Regions from separate parts of the Mesorhizobium sp. WSM4844 genome, predicted to be linked through region 2. Evidence: riboswitches for the same ligand, from Rfam matches in the RefSeq annotation. Region 2 holds a riboswitch; each other region holds the start of a gene.
The links. A riboswitch is a leader RNA that binds a small molecule or an ion and turns the genes downstream of it on or off. The one in region 2 is predicted to bind cobalamin.
Positions count from the first base shown of each region.

Region 1: linked by a shared signal. The riboswitch ahead of metE (5-methyltetrahydropteroyltriglutamate--homocysteine S-methyltransferase) and the one ahead of AC0L2A_RS34680 (ABC transporter ATP-binding protein) in region 2 are both predicted to bind cobalamin.
Region 3: linked by a shared signal. The riboswitch ahead of AC0L2A_RS07140 (aromatic ring-hydroxylating oxygenase subunit alpha) and the one ahead of AC0L2A_RS34680 (ABC transporter ATP-binding protein) in region 2 are both predicted to bind cobalamin.
Region 4: linked by a shared signal. The riboswitch ahead of AC0L2A_RS04245 (CbtB domain-containing protein) and the one ahead of AC0L2A_RS34680 (ABC transporter ATP-binding protein) in region 2 are both predicted to bind cobalamin.

Region 1 covers NZ_JBVVQB010000042.1:27,064-31,159, forward strand. The annotation lists gene metE (5-methyltetrahydropteroyltriglutamate--homocysteine S-methyltransferase) at 1-1,302, opposite strand, end outside; cobalamin riboswitch at 1,418-1,616, opposite strand; gene AC0L2A_RS26045 (adenosine kinase) at 2,005-2,997, opposite strand; gene metK (methionine adenosyltransferase) at 3,107-4,096, opposite strand, start outside.
Region 2 covers NZ_JBVVQB010000092.1:2-4,097, forward strand. The annotation lists partial or broken gene AC0L2A_RS34665 (co-chaperone GroES) at 1-235, opposite strand, end outside; gene AC0L2A_RS34670 (bifunctional helix-turn-helix transcriptional regulator/GNAT family N-acetyltransferase) at 486-1,421, shown strand; gene AC0L2A_RS34675 (AraC family transcriptional regulator) at 1,594-2,427, opposite strand; cobalamin riboswitch at 2,692-2,895, shown strand; gene AC0L2A_RS34680 (ABC transporter ATP-binding protein) at 2,983-3,795, shown strand; gene AC0L2A_RS34685 (ABC transporter substrate-binding protein) at 3,792-4,096, shown strand, end outside.
Region 3 covers NZ_JBVVQB010000005.1:195,599-199,694, reverse strand. The annotation lists gene AC0L2A_RS07160 (ABC transporter ATP-binding protein) at 1-1,069, shown strand, start outside; gene AC0L2A_RS07155 (DUF680 domain-containing protein) at 1,260-1,496, opposite strand; gene AC0L2A_RS07150 (DUF680 domain-containing protein) at 1,571-1,795, opposite strand; gene AC0L2A_RS07145 (DUF680 domain-containing protein) at 1,863-2,069, opposite strand; cobalamin riboswitch at 2,577-2,779, shown strand; partial or broken gene AC0L2A_RS07140 (aromatic ring-hydroxylating oxygenase subunit alpha) at 2,893-4,096, shown strand, end outside.
Region 4 covers NZ_JBVVQB010000003.1:110,865-114,960, reverse strand. The annotation lists gene cobO (cob(I)yrinic acid a,c-diamide adenosyltransferase) at 1-435, opposite strand, end outside; gene cobU (bifunctional adenosylcobinamide kinase/adenosylcobinamide-phosphate guanylyltransferase) at 437-934, opposite strand; gene AC0L2A_RS04250 (CbtA family protein) at 957-1,721, opposite strand; gene AC0L2A_RS04245 (CbtB domain-containing protein) at 1,737-1,916, opposite strand; cobalamin riboswitch at 1,954-2,163, opposite strand; gene AC0L2A_RS04240 (heparan-alpha-glucosaminide N-acetyltransferase) at 2,465-3,457, shown strand; gene AC0L2A_RS04235 (methyltransferase family protein) at 3,454-3,960, shown strand; gene AC0L2A_RS04230 (MerR family transcriptional regulator) at 3,973-4,096, opposite strand, start outside.

The DNA of each region.
Region 1 (4,096 bases), on a different contig from region 2:
TCTGGAGCGCTTGGCAAATGCGCTCTTTCGTTGCTTCATGGCGCCGTCAATGCTGATAACCCGCCCATGGACGAGCGGATCATGGACCTTTCCAGACATTGCGCGCGCCGCGGCCGCCTTGGCAGAAGCTTTCAGTGCGCCCGCTACGGCCTCCCTGCCTTCGGACAAGGCTTGGGCCAGCACAAGCAGCTCTTCACTCTTCTGGGCGGCGAATGCCAGCCACGAACTGACATCCACATCGAGCGCGGTCTCCATCCGCAGGTCCATCGGCACATGAAGCATCGAGCAGGAAGGCGCAATCTCGACGCGATCCAGCGGCCAGCCGGCAACGATCGGCTTGATGCGGTCGAGAATGGCAGCCAGGTTCGCGCGCCAGACGTTGCGGCCGTCGATCAAGCCAAGTGAGAGCACCAGATCCTTCGGTGCGAGCCGACCAACCGTCTCCAACTGCTCGGGAGCGCGCACGAGATCGAGATGTAAGCCCGCCAGGCGCAGCGAAAGCGCGGTCTCCAGATTGTCTCCCAGCGGCCCGAAATAGGTCGCCAGCATAATTTTCAACTTGGGCGCGGCTTTCGACAGCTGGCCGTACGTGAATTCGAAGGCAGATCGTTCGTTCGGGCTAAGGTCGAGCACAAGCGCCGGCTCATCAATCTGCACCCAGTCGGCCCCCGAGAGCTCCAGCCTCCGCAGGAGTTGCTCGTAGACGGGCAGCAGCCGCGGTAGGAGCGCTATGGGATTGAAACACTGGCCGGGAGACTTCGCCAGCTTGAGGAAGGTGACCGGTCCAAGGATGACCGGGCGTGTATGGATGCCGAGCTCTTTTGCCTCCAGAAAGTGATCGACTGGTTTCGTCGACGAGAGGGCGAATGCCTGATCGTCGCTCAGCTCCGGCACGATGTAGTGGTAGTTAGTGTCGAACCATTTGGTCATTTCCATCGCGGTTACGCGCTGGCCCTGAACCGCATGCCCGTGACTGGCGTGTCCGCAACCCGCAGTATCGCCTTGCGTCCCGCGCGCCATCGCGAAATAGATGTCGAGCGGGACCTCGCCGCCCGTCCAGCCGTAACGAGATGGCACGGCGCCGACCATTGCTGCGGTGTCGAGCACATGGTCATAAAGTGAGAAATCGTTCGACGGGATTTTCGACACGCCGCGGTCGTGCTGCTCGCTCCAGCTGGCGGCACGGAGTGCCTTCGCCGTCGCCAGAAGGTTGGCGGCAGAAGATTTTCCGGACCAGTAGCTTTCGAGCGCGAATTTCAGTTCTCGCCGGCGACCGATACGCGGCACGCCAAGCGTTGCTATGGGAACTTGCTGGGAGACATTCATTCCATACCCCGATGCTTGGGGCGGGGACAAGGAAGGCGCTAGCAGGCCGGCATGAACGCCGAGCTGCCGCGGCCACCAGACACCCCGCCCGTGGACGTTGTTCACCGTGGCAGGTCTCCTGGCTCGCGGGTCACAGCCTCTGCCCCGTCTTCCCGGGGCAGTTCGCCCCAGTGACATTGGTGGGTTGGCTCGCCGCTTACAGTTGCGGGGGCAGCGCCGGATTGCACCGGCTTCCCTCTTAGCTCCGCTACGGCAACGCCGTGCGGAGAACCACGACGCGCCGACAATCGCAGCAGCTCCCTTTGTTGTCAATGCCGTATAAAGAAATGTTTATGTGTTTATGTGAACCGTTCACCTGCGGCGTGTTCCCAAGTCGCAGGTCGCGGGTAGAGCTGAGCCATTTGCGCCCCTCTCCGGTTTGCGCAGGCTGTGCCTGGTCGCCGGGCAATCTGTCAATTGTACGATCCCGGCTCAAAACGACCTTCGTCAAAAAGGGCGTGTTGGCCATCATGATCGGCCGGCAGTACTGGCCCGAAGTGTGACAACGTTCCTGAGCCTCAAGAAATCAGAAATTTGGAGAAAACCGCCATCCTTCACGGACGGGTACGCGCCGTTTACCCGCGCTTGTCTGGACAGCCCGCAAACGGGAAGGTGGGCAGCACGTGGCAGAAAGCCGCCCTACAACAGCCCCGCCTGTTCAGCCTCGCGGCGCAAATTCTGCCGCGGCCTGGGGCCGATCTGCTGGATCACCAATCCGGCCGCCAGTGAACCGAGGTCGCCGCAGGTCTGCAGGCTGCGCCCTTGCGTGTAGCCGTAGAGGAAACCGGCGGCATAGAGGTCGCCGGCGCCGGTCGTATCGACCAGCTCGCGGATTTTGGTCGCATCGATGGTGACGGTCTCGTCGCCGCGCACGATGACGGAGCCTTTTTCCGAACGGGTCACGGCGGCGATCCGGCAATCCTTGCGGATCTGCGCCAGCGCCTCGTCAAACGACGATGTCTGGTAGAGTGACTTGATCTCGTGGCTGTTGGCAAAGACGATATCGACCGTGCCCGAACGCATCAGTTCGAGGAACTCGTCTCGGTAGCGATCGACGCAGAACGAATCCGACAGGGTCATCGACACTTCGCGGCCTGCCGCGTGCGCCAGCATCGCCGTCTGGCGGATTGCTTCCTTGGCGCGCGGCGGATCCCACAGATAGCCTTCGAAATAGGTGACCTTGGCGCCAGAGGCCTTGTCGGCCTCGACATCCTCCGGCCCGAGCTCGACGCAGGCGCCGAGATAGGTGTTCATCGAGCGCTCGCCGTCAGGGGTGACGAAGATCATCGAGCGCGCCGTCGGCGGTTCGCCATTGAGCGGCCTGGTATCGAAGGCGACGCCCTGCGCGTGGATGTCGTGGGCGTAGATTTCGCCCAGCGCATCGTTGGAGACCTTGCCGAAGAAAGCGGCGCGGCCGCCGAAGCTGGCGACGCCGGCCGCCGTGTTGCCGGCACTGCCGCCGGACGCCTCGATCGCCGGACCCATGCGGCTGTAGAGCAGCTCGGCGCGCCTTGTGTCGATGAGGTTCATCGCGCCCTTGATGATGCCGTTGGTCTCGAGGAATGCCTCGTCGCACTGCGCGATGATGTCGACGATGGCATTACCGATACAAAGCACGTCATATTTCGACATCAGTGTCTCCGCCAAAAAGCCGAGCCGGCTTCTCGCCACGCCGGGGCCGGCGTGTTTTTGGCGAGTGTGGAATGGGTCGCCCTATGCCGACGCATCCAATACCCGCGCATCACGCAGCTGCCGGTCCTGCCTCACGCAACAGGTCGTCAGCTCTGTCCGTCTTTTCCCAGGTGAACTCCGGCTCTTCGCGGCCGAAGTGTCCGTATGTCGCGGTCTTGCGGTAAATCGGCCGTAAGAGATCAAGCGCCTTGATGATGCCTTTCGGCCGGAGATCGAAAAGCTCAAGGACGGCGCGCTCGATCCTTTTTTCATCAATCTTTGCGGTTCCGAATGTATTGACGAGGATAGAGACCGGCGCGGCCACACCGATCGCGTAAGCAAGCTGAACCTCGCACACCTCCGCCAGTCCGCTGGCAACGACGTTTTTTGCGACGTACCGCGCCGCATAGGCGGCCGACCGATCGACCTTCGACGGGTCCTTGCCCGAAAAGGCACCGCCGCCGTGACGCCCCATGCCGCCGTAGGAATCGACGATGATCTTGCGTCCGGTGAGACCGCAATCGCCGCGCGGCCCACCGACCACGAACCGGCCTGTTGGATTGACCAGGAACCTTATCCCCGTCGTATCCAAGTCGTGGGGCAAGACCGGCCTTATGATCTCCTCAATGACGCCTTCGCGGACCGTGGCTTGTGAGACCTCCTCGTCATGCTGCGTCGACAGGACTATGGTATCAAGCGCTACCGGGCGCAAACCCTCATAACGGACGGATACCTGTGATTTAACGTCCGGGCGAAGCCAGCCAAGGCGTCCGGTTTGGCGCACCTCTGCCTGTTTTTTTGTCAACTCGTGAGCAAGTTGGATTGGCAACGGCATCAATGTTTCGGTCTCGTTGCACGCGTACCCGAACATGAGGCCCTGATCCCCCGCTCCATGCTCGAGATCTTGCCCTCGTCCCTCGTCGACGCCCTGGCTGATGTCAGGCGACTGCTCGGTCAAGGCCAAGATCACGGCGCAACGCCGGCCGTCAAAGCCGATCGCATCGTCGTCATATCCAATGTCCAAGATGATATCGCGGACAACTTGGCTGTAGTCGATCTG
Region 2 (4,096 bases):
TGACTTCGGTGCCCGACCACTTGCCGAACAGGATGCGATCGCCGGCCTTGACGTCCAGCGGGACGAGCTTGCCGGCTTCGTCACGGGCCCCGGAACCAACGGCGATGATCTCGCCTTCCTGCGGCTTTTCCTTCGCCGTGTCGGGGATGATGATCCCGCCGGCAGTCTTGGATTCGGATTCAACCCGGCGTACGACCACGCGGTCATGAAGCGGGCGGAACTTCGACTTTGCCATTTTTTATTCCTCGGTGAGAATGGTGAGAACAGTTCCTCCGTCCGGCGGCGCCGGACAAACCTATAAGCCCGGCGGCGCCGAACCTACGCTTAGCACTCACCAATGGCGAGTGCTAACGTGGCGGTGAGATAAGCCGGTGGCTGGCGAGAGTCAAGGCGCTGAGTGAGCTGATCGACAGCCGCAGCCTGCTTCGAACTGATACTTGACTGAGTCAACTAAATGGTTGATTTTGTGCGGGCAGGAGGATGCCATGACGATTCATCATCAACCCGGCAGGGAGCGGATCGATGCGGTGCGGGGCTTCAACCGCTTCTACACCCGCCAGATCGGGTTGCTCGACGAAGGGCTGCTGAAAAGCGCCTTCTCGCTGACCGAGGCCCGGGTGCTCTATGAACTGGCGCATCGCGATGGCCTGACCGCCACCGATCTTGCGCGCGATCTCGGTCTCGACCCCGGCTACCTCAGCCGATTGCTGAAAAAGTTCGAGGAGCGCGGCCTGGTCGAGCGCGTGGCGACGCAAGCCGATGCTCGGCGCTCGTCGATTGCGCTGACGCCGGCGGGAAGAGCGGCGTTCGCGCCGCTGAACCAGGGTTCGCACGATCAGGTCGCGGCCCTGCTCGACCGGCTTTCCGCACCGGAACAGGACAGGCTGGTCAAGGCGATGCAGACGGTGCAGCGCCTGCTGGGCGAGAGTGCAGAGCCCAGGGTCCCTTACATGCTGCGGTCTCTGCAGGTCGGCGACATCGGCTGGATCATCCATCGCCAGGGCCTGCTCTATGCGCAGGAATATGGCTGGGACGAAACTTATGAGGCGCTGGTCGCCGAAATCCTCGGCGCTTTCGTCAGATCCTACGATCCGAAATGGGAACGCAGCTGGATCGCCGAGCGGGAAGGGGAAGTCGTCGGCTCGGTTTTTCTCGTGCGCCAGTCGGACGCGGTGGCGAAGCTGCGCCTGCTCTATGTCGAACCCTCGGCGCGCGGTCTCGGCATCGGCAGCCGGCTGGTCGAGGAATGCATCGGCTTTGCCCGTGCCAAGGGCTACAAGAAATTGACGCTGTGGACCAACGACGTGCTCACCTCAGCGCGCCGCATCTACGAGGCGGCCGGGTTCAAGCTGGCCAATCAGCAGCGCCACCACGCCTTCGGCAAGGATCTGGTCGGCCAGAACTGGAACCTGGAGTTGTAGCGTCTTTCCCTTCTCCCCTTGTGGGAGACGGTGGATCGGCGCGCAGCGCCGAGACGGTTGAGGGGTGTTGGCCGGAGTCACCGGCGGTGCCAAGCTGGAACACCCCTCATCCGGCCGCTTCGCGGCCACCTTCTCCCACAAGGGGAGAAGGCAAGACAAGGCGGAGGCTTCCTCACCCTGCGACCGGTATCCAGATTTCCAGCCCGCCATTGCCGCTGCGCGGATCGAATTCGGGGCCGTAGCGCTCGAATTCGGGCGCGTCGGCAATCTTGTGCCCGGAGGCCGGCAGCCATTTGTTCCAGATCGTGTTGACCGTGCGGCGGATGGTCGAGATGTGGTCACGATGGGCGAACACGGCGTATTTCTGCGCCGGCACGCGTACGCGCGAAAACTCCTTCGGCAGGTCCGAAAAATCGGACACCTCGACGCCGGCGATATAGTCGAAATTGCCTGCATCGTCGCCGTTGACGCAGACGCCATAGGCGATGTCGCCGACCTCGCCTGGAATGTTGCCGATATAGGGGCCGAACCTTTGCCACTGCATCGGGATGCCGGCGCTGGTTTCGCAGCTGTAGCGCTCGCCGAGACCGGCGATGAGGAACGGCCGGCTGGTTTCGAAACGCGGCGGCTCGAGATTGGCGAGGAAGGACTGGTCCATCAGGATCGGCTCCACGAGATCGAGGTTTTTGAGCGAGCCTTGCGCGCGCACCAGTTCCGGCGTGGTGCCGAACTGGTCGCGGAAGGCGCGGGTGAAAGCCTCATGCGAGGCATAGCCGGCGTCGAGCGCGACCGAGAGGATGTCCGGTGCGCCGGCGGCGAGCCTGCGCGCCGCCTCGGTCAGCCGGCGAGAACGCAGGTAGCCCATCACCGAACGTCCGGTCGCCGCACCGAAAGCCCGCGTCACGTGAAAGCGCGACACGCCGCTGCTGTTGGCGACATCGTCGAGTGAGATGGATTCCGGCAGATGGCTTTCGACGAACCACAGCGCTTTCTCGGTCGGGTTCATATGGCTCCTTGCTGTGGGACTGCGCATTGGCCAGGTCATGGTATCGCTTCCTGGTGGAGGCAGTTTGATCGAAATTGCGCACCGCGCAATGCGACACTGGTCGGCAAGTCGAAGGCGTTGGGCGAAGGGCTTGACGGGAGCAGGCGTTGTCTTTTAAGTAGTAATGATATTACATTACGATTTCGGTATGCTCGTTCTGACAAGACCATTGCTCGCTCGGCACTCCGGAACCCGGAAATTTATTGCGCTGGGATTGGCGGAAAACTAGGGTGGCTGACTGATGGTCCCCAAGCCGAAAGGCGAGGGGTGAAAAGGGAACACGGTGAGATCTTCGGATCGAGGCCGTGGCTGCCCCCGCAACTGTAAGCGGCGAGCAAAATCCGAAATGCCACTGGCCGGCAAGGCTGGGAAGGCAGGATGGCGCAAGGACCCGCGAGCCAGGAGACCTGCCATCGCACGAGTTGACCGGACGGGGTGTGCCGGGAGGAGACGTGGACATCGGCCTTGTTGGCCGGTCCAGCTTCCTTCCGTCGCCATTGAGAAAGTGACGGTAAGTTGGACGCCTGCCAGCCTCTTCTTGAAGCGCGTGAACTGAGCGCCACGGCGAATGGCCAGCGCCTGGTCAGTGCGGTCAGCCTTTCGGTCGCGGCGGGAGACCGCCTCGCCATCATCGGTCCCAACGGCGCCGGCAAGACGACGCTGCTGCGCATGCTATGCGGCACGCTGCGTCCGAGCGGGGGAGATGTGAGATTTTCCGGACGCCGGCTGGAGACATTTCCGGCCGCCGAGCGGGCGCTGCACATGGCGGTCGTCGGCCAGACCGATCAGCCCGATCCGCGGCTTGCCGTGATCGACTACGTCGGACTTGGGCGGGTCCCGCATGCCGGCTGGCGACGCAGGAGCGAGCAACGCGACGTCGTCGTCGAAGCGCTTCGCAGAACTGGCCTGCTGCCGCTGCTCGGCCGCACGATCGGCTCGCTGTCGGGTGGTGAGCGGCAACGCGCCCGGCTGGCGCGCGCCATCGCCCAGGAGCCGAAAATCCTGTTCCTCGATGAACCGACCAATCATCTCGATCCGCGCGCCCGCAGCGAACTTCTCGAACTCGTATCGCAGCTTGGCATGACCGTCGTGGCGGTGCTGCATGACCTGTCGCTGGTCACGCCATTTGCCACCAGGGTCGCGGTGATGAACGAGGCCCGCCTGCAGGCACTCGCCGGTCCGCGCGAGGCGCTGACCGAGCAGTTGATCCGCGAGATTTTCGGCGTCGAGGTGCTTCGGCTGCGCCATCCGACCGAAGACCGCGAACTCACGGTGTTCGAAGTCCCGAACCGTGCCTCTTCTGATCTAACCAAGGAGCAACACCCGTGAAACGCCTCGCATTGCCTTTTGCCTCTCTGCTGCTTGCCCAGGCCGCCTTCGCTTTCCCGGTAACAGTCGACAGCTGCGGCACACCGCTGACGTTCGACGCCGCGCCGAAGCGCGCCGTCATCCAGGATATGAACATGGCCGAGATGGCCTTCGCGCTGGGGCTGCAACCGTCGATCGTCGGCCTGACCGGCATCACCGGATGGTATAAGGTCGGTCCGGAATTCAAGGCCGGGCAGGGCGCCATCCCGGAACTTGCGCCGAAATACCCGACGCTCGAAAACCTGGTCGCGGTCGAGCCCGA
Region 3 (4,096 bases), on a different contig from region 2:
TCTCAACATTCTCCATGGCATCGACCTCGACATAAAGTCGGGCGAGTTCATCGTCTTCGTCGGCCCTTCGGGCTGTGGCAAGTCGACCTTGCTGCGGTCGATCGCCGGGCTTGAGGAAATCACCTCCGGCGAGCTCAAGATCGACGGCGAGGTGGTGAACGACGTGCCGCCGTCGAAGCGCGGCATCGCCATGGTGTTCCAGTCCTATGCGCTCTATCCGCACATGACTGTCTACGACAACATGGCGTTCTCGATGAAGATCGGCAAGGAGAGCAAGGCCGAGATCGACAAGCGGGTGCGCCAGGCGGCGGAAATCCTGCAGCTGACCAAATATCTCGACCGCCTGCCCAAGGCGATGTCGGGCGGCCAGCGCCAGCGCGTCGCCATCGGCCGCGCCATCGTGCGCAACCCCAAGGTCTTCCTGTTCGACGAGCCGCTGTCGAACCTCGACGCGGCGCTGCGCGTCGCCACCCGCATCGAGATCGCGAAGCTCAAGGAATCGATGCCTGCTACAACGATGATCTACGTCACCCACGACCAGGTCGAGGCGATGACGCTGGCCGACCGCATCGTGGTGCTCAAGGAGGGCCATATCGAGCAGGTCGGCACGCCGATGGAGCTCTACAAGAGACCCGGCAATCTGTTCGTCGCCCAGTTCATCGGCTCGCCGGCCATGAACATCCTGCCGGCGACGATCGACAAATCAGGCGACCCGACCATCGTCAGTCATGTCGGCGGGCGCAAGGCGACGGTGCCGATCGCCACGCCGGCGTCGGTGAAGGGCGCTTCGGTGAGCTTCGGCGTGCGGCCGGAAGATCTGACGATCGCCACCGGTGCGGATTATCTTTTCGAGGGAACGGTGGATTATGTCGAGCAACTCGGCGAGGTCCAGCTCGTCTATGTCGACATCGGCCGCGCCGACCTGCCGCTGGTCACCAAGTTGCCAGGCAATGTCGGGGTCAAGCGCGGCGCTGCGCTGCGGTTGAATGCCGATGCCGGCGACCTGCATATTTTCGATGCCGACGGACATTCATTCACGCTCCACAAAGCGGAAGCAAAGGCAGCCTGAGAGCAGCAGCCGAACTGATGGATGTTTGGTGACCCAAAAACGAGAGCGGCGGGCAAAGCCGCCACTCTTGTGCGTTCCGGTCGCTGTTAGAGCGACGTGCGTCCAAGTGGACGCACAAAGGTACGCTCCAACACTTTAACCCTGCGCATCGTGCTTTCCGAAAATCGGAACCGATTTTCGGGCCGATGCGCTAGCGGCCGAACAGGTTCCGGTCGCTGCCCTGCGGGGCGGACTTCTGTACGTCGCCCGACGAGTTGAGCAGCTTGTAGACCGGCGAGCCGGTATTGCGTACCGAAGAAGTCTGCGTGTTGTCGACGTTGATGGTCGCCTGCTTGTTGATGTCGGTTCTGCCAAAGTTGTCGCTACCGGCAAAAGCGCCGCCCGCAGCAATCAAAAGCGCGGCGGCGGTAAGAACGATCTTCTTCATTTTCAAAACTCCTGGATTTTCTTGGTTCCGCCAGCCCGGCGGGCAAATGCCGCCGCCGCTGTTGGAACGAACTGTTAGTTGTTGCCGAACAGGTTACGGTCGCTGCCGTTGACGGGTTTCTCGTCAGCCGGAACCGGATTCTGCGCCGAAGCCGAATTCCGAATCGAAGCCGTGTACGAGTTGCTGTCGACCGCAGCGGCCGGCTGGTTGGCGCCGTTCGATCCAAAGTTGTCGCTGCCGGCAAAAGCGCTGCCGGAGATGGCCACAATCGCGGCGGTGGCAAGAATGAGCTTCTTCATTTCAAATACTCCTGAGTTCCTCAGATCCCGAGCGGCGGACCGCCACTTTGCTGTTTGGGACCAGCTGTTAATTGTTGCCGAAAAGGTTGCGGTCGGCGCCCTGGCCAACGGGCTGCTTTTCAGCGTGAGCCGGCGTCTGGACAGAGGCCGTATACGAGCTGTCGACCGCGACGGCCGGCTGGTTGGCGGCGTTGGACCCATAACGGTCGCTGCCGGCAAAGGCGCTGCCGGTGATGGCCAGAGCGGCGACGGCAGCAAGAGCGATCTTTTTCATTTTAGTACTCCAGTATCTTAGTCTTCAGTCCGTCTAGCGGCGTGTCTTGGGAGGATGCGCGCGTCGTTCGGACAGCCCCGATGTGGGAAGGCCATTCGGCGGATTCCAATCACGAAGTTGTTCCGTGTGGACCAAGAATCTACACCTTGAAATTGTACCAGAGGCATCTGCTACCATGGTTTTATGGTTTGTTTTCAATATCTTATTCAAAATTAGCAATTCATGATTTGACGGATTGGCGAATTTGCGTTCACAGCGTGTTGCACGCATTGTCAACAGAAACGAACCGTTCGGTTCGATTTTAGAAGCGGCTAATAGTCACTTTTGTAAACTGTTAACCTTCCTGATCTCCGCCGCGGGTCGGATTCTATGTCACGGCAGCCGACAGTGGCCGCCGACAAAGTGGGGTTTCAGCCCTGCAGATATAAACCTGCAGGTTTCGCCGGCGGTGTCGCGCCGCATGGATACGATGTCGCTTTCATGCCGGCAGTCAGCCGGCCGGCATGATTAGATCACGCCATCTCAGGTGCCGCTTGGTGACGACGAAGCGGAGAATTGGGAAGCCGGTCAGAACCCGGCGCTGCCCCCGCAACGGTGGTGGAGTTCAAGTCGCAACGGGAGACCACTGGGCCACAAGCCTGGGAAGGTGTCGCGACGAGTCCGCAAGGACACTCCAGAGCCCGGAAACCAGCCCGAGATTTTCAGACTCGACTGATCGCGGTGGGCGGTCAAGAGGTGGATGATGCACGTCCGGCCCTGTCGCCGGCGTGCAAACGGTCCTCCCTCCATCACCACCAGTTCAGTCCTTACACGAGGACAGGACATGGACGCGCGCAACGACATGCTGAGGCTCTTGCACGGCCGCAGGCAAGGCTATTCGCTCGAGCAGCCCTTCTACACCGATCCAGATTTCTTCAAGCTCGACATGGAGCTGATCTGGTATCGCGACTGGCTGTTCATCGGCCACGATTGCGAGTTGCCGAAAGCTGGCAGCTATATCACCGCCCAGATCGGCGACTATCCGGTCGTGCTGGTCCGCGACCAGCAAGGCAAGATCAATGCCTTCCACAATTCCTGCCGGCATCGCGGCAGCCGTGTCTGCAATGCCGACAAGGGCACTGCGGCGAAGCTGGTCTGCCCCTATCACCAGTGGACCTAGGAGCTGGACGGCCGGCTGTTGTTTGCTCGCCAGATGGCAGACGGCTTCGACAAGAGCCAGTTCAGCCTGAAGCCGGTGGCTTGCGAAAGCGTTGGCGGCTACATCTTTATCTGCCTGGCCAACGAGCCGGCCGATTTCGCGCCGATGCGCGCCATGATCGAGCCTTACCTCCTGCCGCACCGGCTGCGCGAGGCAAAAATCGCCTTCGAATCGACCATCGTCGAGAAGGGCAACTGGAAGCTCGTCTGGGAGAACAACCGCGAGTGCTACCATTGCGCCGGCAACCATCCGGAACTCTGCAAGACATTCCCGGAAGCGCCGACCGTGACCGGCGTGCAGGGCGCCGACAGCGATCCAGAGATGCTCGCGCACTGGGCGAAATGCGAGGCGGCGGGCTTGCCGAGCAAGTTCCGCATCGATCCGGCCGGGCAGTATCGCGCCACCCGCGCGCCGCTGCTGCACGACGCCGTCAGCTACACGATGACGGGAAGACGCGCGGTGAAGAAGAACCTTTCCGACAGCGTTTCGACCGACCGTATCGGCTCGCTGCTGCTCTATCACTATCCGACGAGTTGGAACCATATCCTCGGCGATCATGCCGTCACCTTCCGCGTGCTGCCGATCAGTGCCACGGAAACGGCCGTCACCACCAAATGGCTTGTCCACAAGGACGCGGTCGAAGGCGTCGATTACGACCTCGCCGAACTCACCCATGTCTGGACCGAGACCAACGACCAGGACCGTCGCATTGTCGAGGAAAACGCCTTCGGCATCCTGTCGCCGGCCTATGAGCCCGGCCCCTATTCGGAACTGCATGAGGGCGGCGTCATCCAGTTCGTCGAATGGTACGCCTCCTTCATCGGGCCGC
Region 4 (4,096 bases), on a different contig from region 2:
ATAGTCATAGCGCAGCGCGATGTTCAATTCGTCGAGTACCAGCAGGCTGATCGATGGATCGGCCATCAGCTCGAGCACCTTGGCCCAGGCAGCCTCGGCGGCGGCGATGTCGCGCTTCAAATCCTGCGTTTCCCAGGTAAACCCCTCGCCCATCGTGTGCCAGACGACCCGGTCGCCGAAAGCGGCAAAGGCGTCCTTCTCGCCGGTATGCCATTTGCCCTTGATGAACTGGACGACGCCGACACGCCTGCCGTAGCCGAGCATCCTCAGCGCCAGCCCGAAGGCGGCAGTGGTCTTGCCCTTGCCGGGCCCGGTGTTGACGATCAGCAGTCCCTTCTCGACCGTCTTGGCCGCGACCTCGGCGTCCTGCACCGCCTTGCGCTTGGCCATCTTGGCGCGGTGGCGTTCCTCGTCCCTGTCGTCGATCTCGGTCATATCACTTCACCTTGAGCGGCAGTCCCGCCACCATCAGCAGCACCGTGCCGGCGACGGCGGCGACCTGCTGGTTGAGCCGGCCGGCGGCATCGCGAAACCGGCGGGCAAGCGCGTTGTCGGGCACGATGCCCTGCCCGACCTCGTTGGAAACCACGAACCACGGCCCGCGCGGCCGCGACAGCACATCCGCAAGCCCTCGGCATTCGGCCTCAATGTCGCGTTCGGCCAGCATGTGGTTGGACAGCCACAGCGTCAGGCAGTCGATCAGGACGGGCCGCCCGTCAGGCAGCGCCTCGATCGCGCCGACGAGATCGAGCGGCGCATCGACGGTCGTCCAACCGTCGCCGCGCCGTGCTCGGTGTAGCGCGACGCGTTCGCGCATCTCGTCGTCATAGGCTTGCGCCGTGGCGATATAGGTCCACGGCGCCGGACAGTCCGTCACCAGGCTTTCGGCATGCGCGCTCTTGCCCGAGCGTGCACCGCCGACGACCAGGGTCAGCTTGCTGCCTGGAGCAGCGCGATCAGGCAAGGCTGTCGCGCAGGCCGGTTGCGGCGCCGGTCAAGCGGCCGCGCACCAAGCCGACGACAGCGCCGAGCACCAGCCAGAACACCAGATTGGTCAGCGTCACCGCCACCACGAACTGGTGGTGCAGGCCTTCCGGGATCGGCGATTCGAAACTGTCGGGCTGCGGCGCGCCGACGATATGCGGCGCCACGATCAACGCCACCGCAATCACCGCCAGCGGCAATGACTTGCGAAAGGCGAGCAGGCCGAGACCGGCCGCGGTCGCCACCACCGTCGCCGTCCACCAGATCTGGCGCTGGGCGAGATCGGCCGCCGGCATCGCCGGCAGTTCGGGCGGCAGGCCAAGGTTCGGGGCCAGCGTGAACACGGCAAAGCTGGCAAGGCCCCAGAACAGGCCCTGTCGCCAATTGCCGATGCCGCCGGCGAATTCCGAAGCGGCGACCAGGATCAGCGCAAAACCGATGCCGGTGACGACGTTGGCAACGACGTTGAAGGCGAAGCGCTCGAAGCCATCGGCCGGAGCCCAGCCTTCCTCTTCCGCGGTGGCTGCTTCAGCCGGCACGGCGCTGCTCATGGCATTACTGCCTGCTGCGGCCGGCGACAAACCATGGTCATGCGTGTGACCACCGCCGGCCTGTTCGTAGACTTCCGCCTTGAGGATGAGTGGCACCGTGGCGTAGGCCTGCATGCAGGCGAGAACGACGCCGGCCACTAGCCCTGCGATCGCCGCGATGAACACGACGTTGCGAAACAGTGTCATGGTGTCAGCCCCTCGTCAGTGGCAGGGAAAGCCCATCGAATGGCGATAGTCGTGGGCGGCATTGTGGACCGCATCGATATGCGAGAAGCCGACAAAACCCATGACGAAAACGCCGAGAAATGCAGCAAGCGCCAACTGCACGAAGCGCGACTGCGAGGAGACGGAAGCGCCGAGCGAGACGGAAGCGGTATTCATGTCTTGTCCTTTCGCCCTCCACCCGAGGGCATAGAAGTCAGTTCTCCTGTCGCCGGCAGGTCTCCTGGCTCGCGGATCAGCGCCCTTCCCCACCTTCCCGAAGAAGCTCTTCCCGAAGAAAATCTTCAGTGGCATATGGAGAGGACTACCGCACACAGTTGCGGGGGCAGCCACGGCATCGGGCGAATTTTGCCCCTACCGCATTCCCTCTTGGTTCCAAAACGGAACCGACGACGGCTGCGACTATAGGCAGAATCGCCGCGCCCGGCAAACCAAATTCCGCCAGCTAGCAGCGCGAATGCGCCGTCTCTCGTGGGCTCTTCCTTCTCCCATTGTGGGAGAAGGTGGCCTCGCGAAGCGAGGTCGGATGAGGGGTGTTCCAGCTTGGCACCAACAGCGCTCCGGCCAGCACCCCTCTTCCGTCTTGGCGCTGCGCGCCAATCCACCTTCTCCCACAAGGGGAGAAGGAAGAAGGGCGGCGCCTGTCTTCTTTTGTCCGGGGCAACCATGATAGTCGTCTTGCAGCACTGAATCAGAATTGCGAGACCATGACCATTCCTACGCCGGCCGTTCAGGACCGATCCAGGCGCATCATCGCCATCGACGTCGCCCGCGGCTTCGCTTTGCTTGCCATGGCGAGCTACCATTTCACCTGGGATCTCGAATTCTTCGGCTACACCGATCCCGGCCTGACTGCCTTTGGCTGGTGGAAATTCTACGCGCGCTGCATCGCTTCGACCTTCCTGTTCCTGGTCGGCGTCAGCCTGTTCCTCGCCCATGGCAAGCAAATCCGCTGGAACGGCTTCTGGAAACGCTTCGCCATGGTCGGCGGGGCGGCGCTCGCCATATCGGCCGCCACCAGGCTTGCCACACCCGACAGTTTCATCTTCTTCGGCATCCTGCACGAGATCGCGCTCGCCAGCCTGCTCGGCCTGGCGTTTCTGCGGCTGCCGGCGCTGCTGACGCTGGTTGTCGCAGCTTTCGTCATCACCGCGCCGCTCTACCTCAGGTCCGAGATCTTCGATCATCCGGCCCTGTGGTGGGTCGGCCTGTCGGCAACCAACCCGCGCTCCAACGATTATGTCCCGCTGTTTCCATGGTTCGGCGCTGTGCTTGCCGGCATCGCAGCGGCAAAGCTTGCCTTCGCCTCCGGCATGCTGACGCGGCTGGCGGGCCTGACGCCCGGCCGCTGGACTAATCCGCTGGTCTTTATCGGCCGGCACAGCCTCGCCTTCTATCTGATCCACCAGCCGGTGCTGATCGGCTCGGTCTGGCTGATTTCGCAAGTCATGCCGGCAACGGTCGAAACCAGGCAGGTCACCTTCCTGAAAGAGTGCCAGGCATCGTGCGAGCAATCGCGCGACACGGAGTTCTGCAGCAGCTATTGTGTCTGCATGCTCGATACGCTCGAGGGCGAGGCCACGCTTGATCGGCTCTACCGAAACGACCAGGCTGCGGAATGGAAGGCGCATCTCGACGAGCTCGCCGGCGCCTGCACTGCCAAGGCCGACGGCACTTTGATGGAGGGAGGAGCACAATGACCGACCATCAGCAGAAACCGGGCCAACAGAAACCGGGACAGCAAAAACCGGGGTTTATACCGTGGCCGCCGCTGATCTATGTCGCGGCCATCGCCGTCAGCATCGCGCTTGGCTTGCTTTATCCGCTGCCATGGATCGGCGGCCTTTTGGGCGACATCCTGTTCGCGGCCGGCTGGGTGGCATTGTTCGGCGTCGTCGCACTCTGGTTCACGGCGATCCGCATCATGATCCGGGCAAAGACGACGCTCCACCCGAACGCCGTGCCGGACCATCTGGTTACATCGGGCCCCTTCGCCGTCAGCCGCAATCCGATCTATCTGGCCAACACGCTGCTGATGATCGGCGTCGCCCTTATCTCGGGGAACGTATGGTTCCTGCCGCTGGCGATCATCGCCGCCTTCGCAACGCAGAAAATGGCGATCGAGGGCGAGGAAAAGGTTCTGGCAACGAAATTCGGCAAGAAATACCGGGATTACGCAAAAAGGGTGCGGCGCTGGATTTGAGGCGGCAACCGATCAGGTGTTGACGCCGAGTTCCACCAGCCGCTCGACGCACGACTCTTCGGCCTGGTCGAGTTCGGCCAGGGTCTCTTCGAGATCGCGGCGCTTCTGGCGCAGATCCTCGCGCTTTTCCTCGATG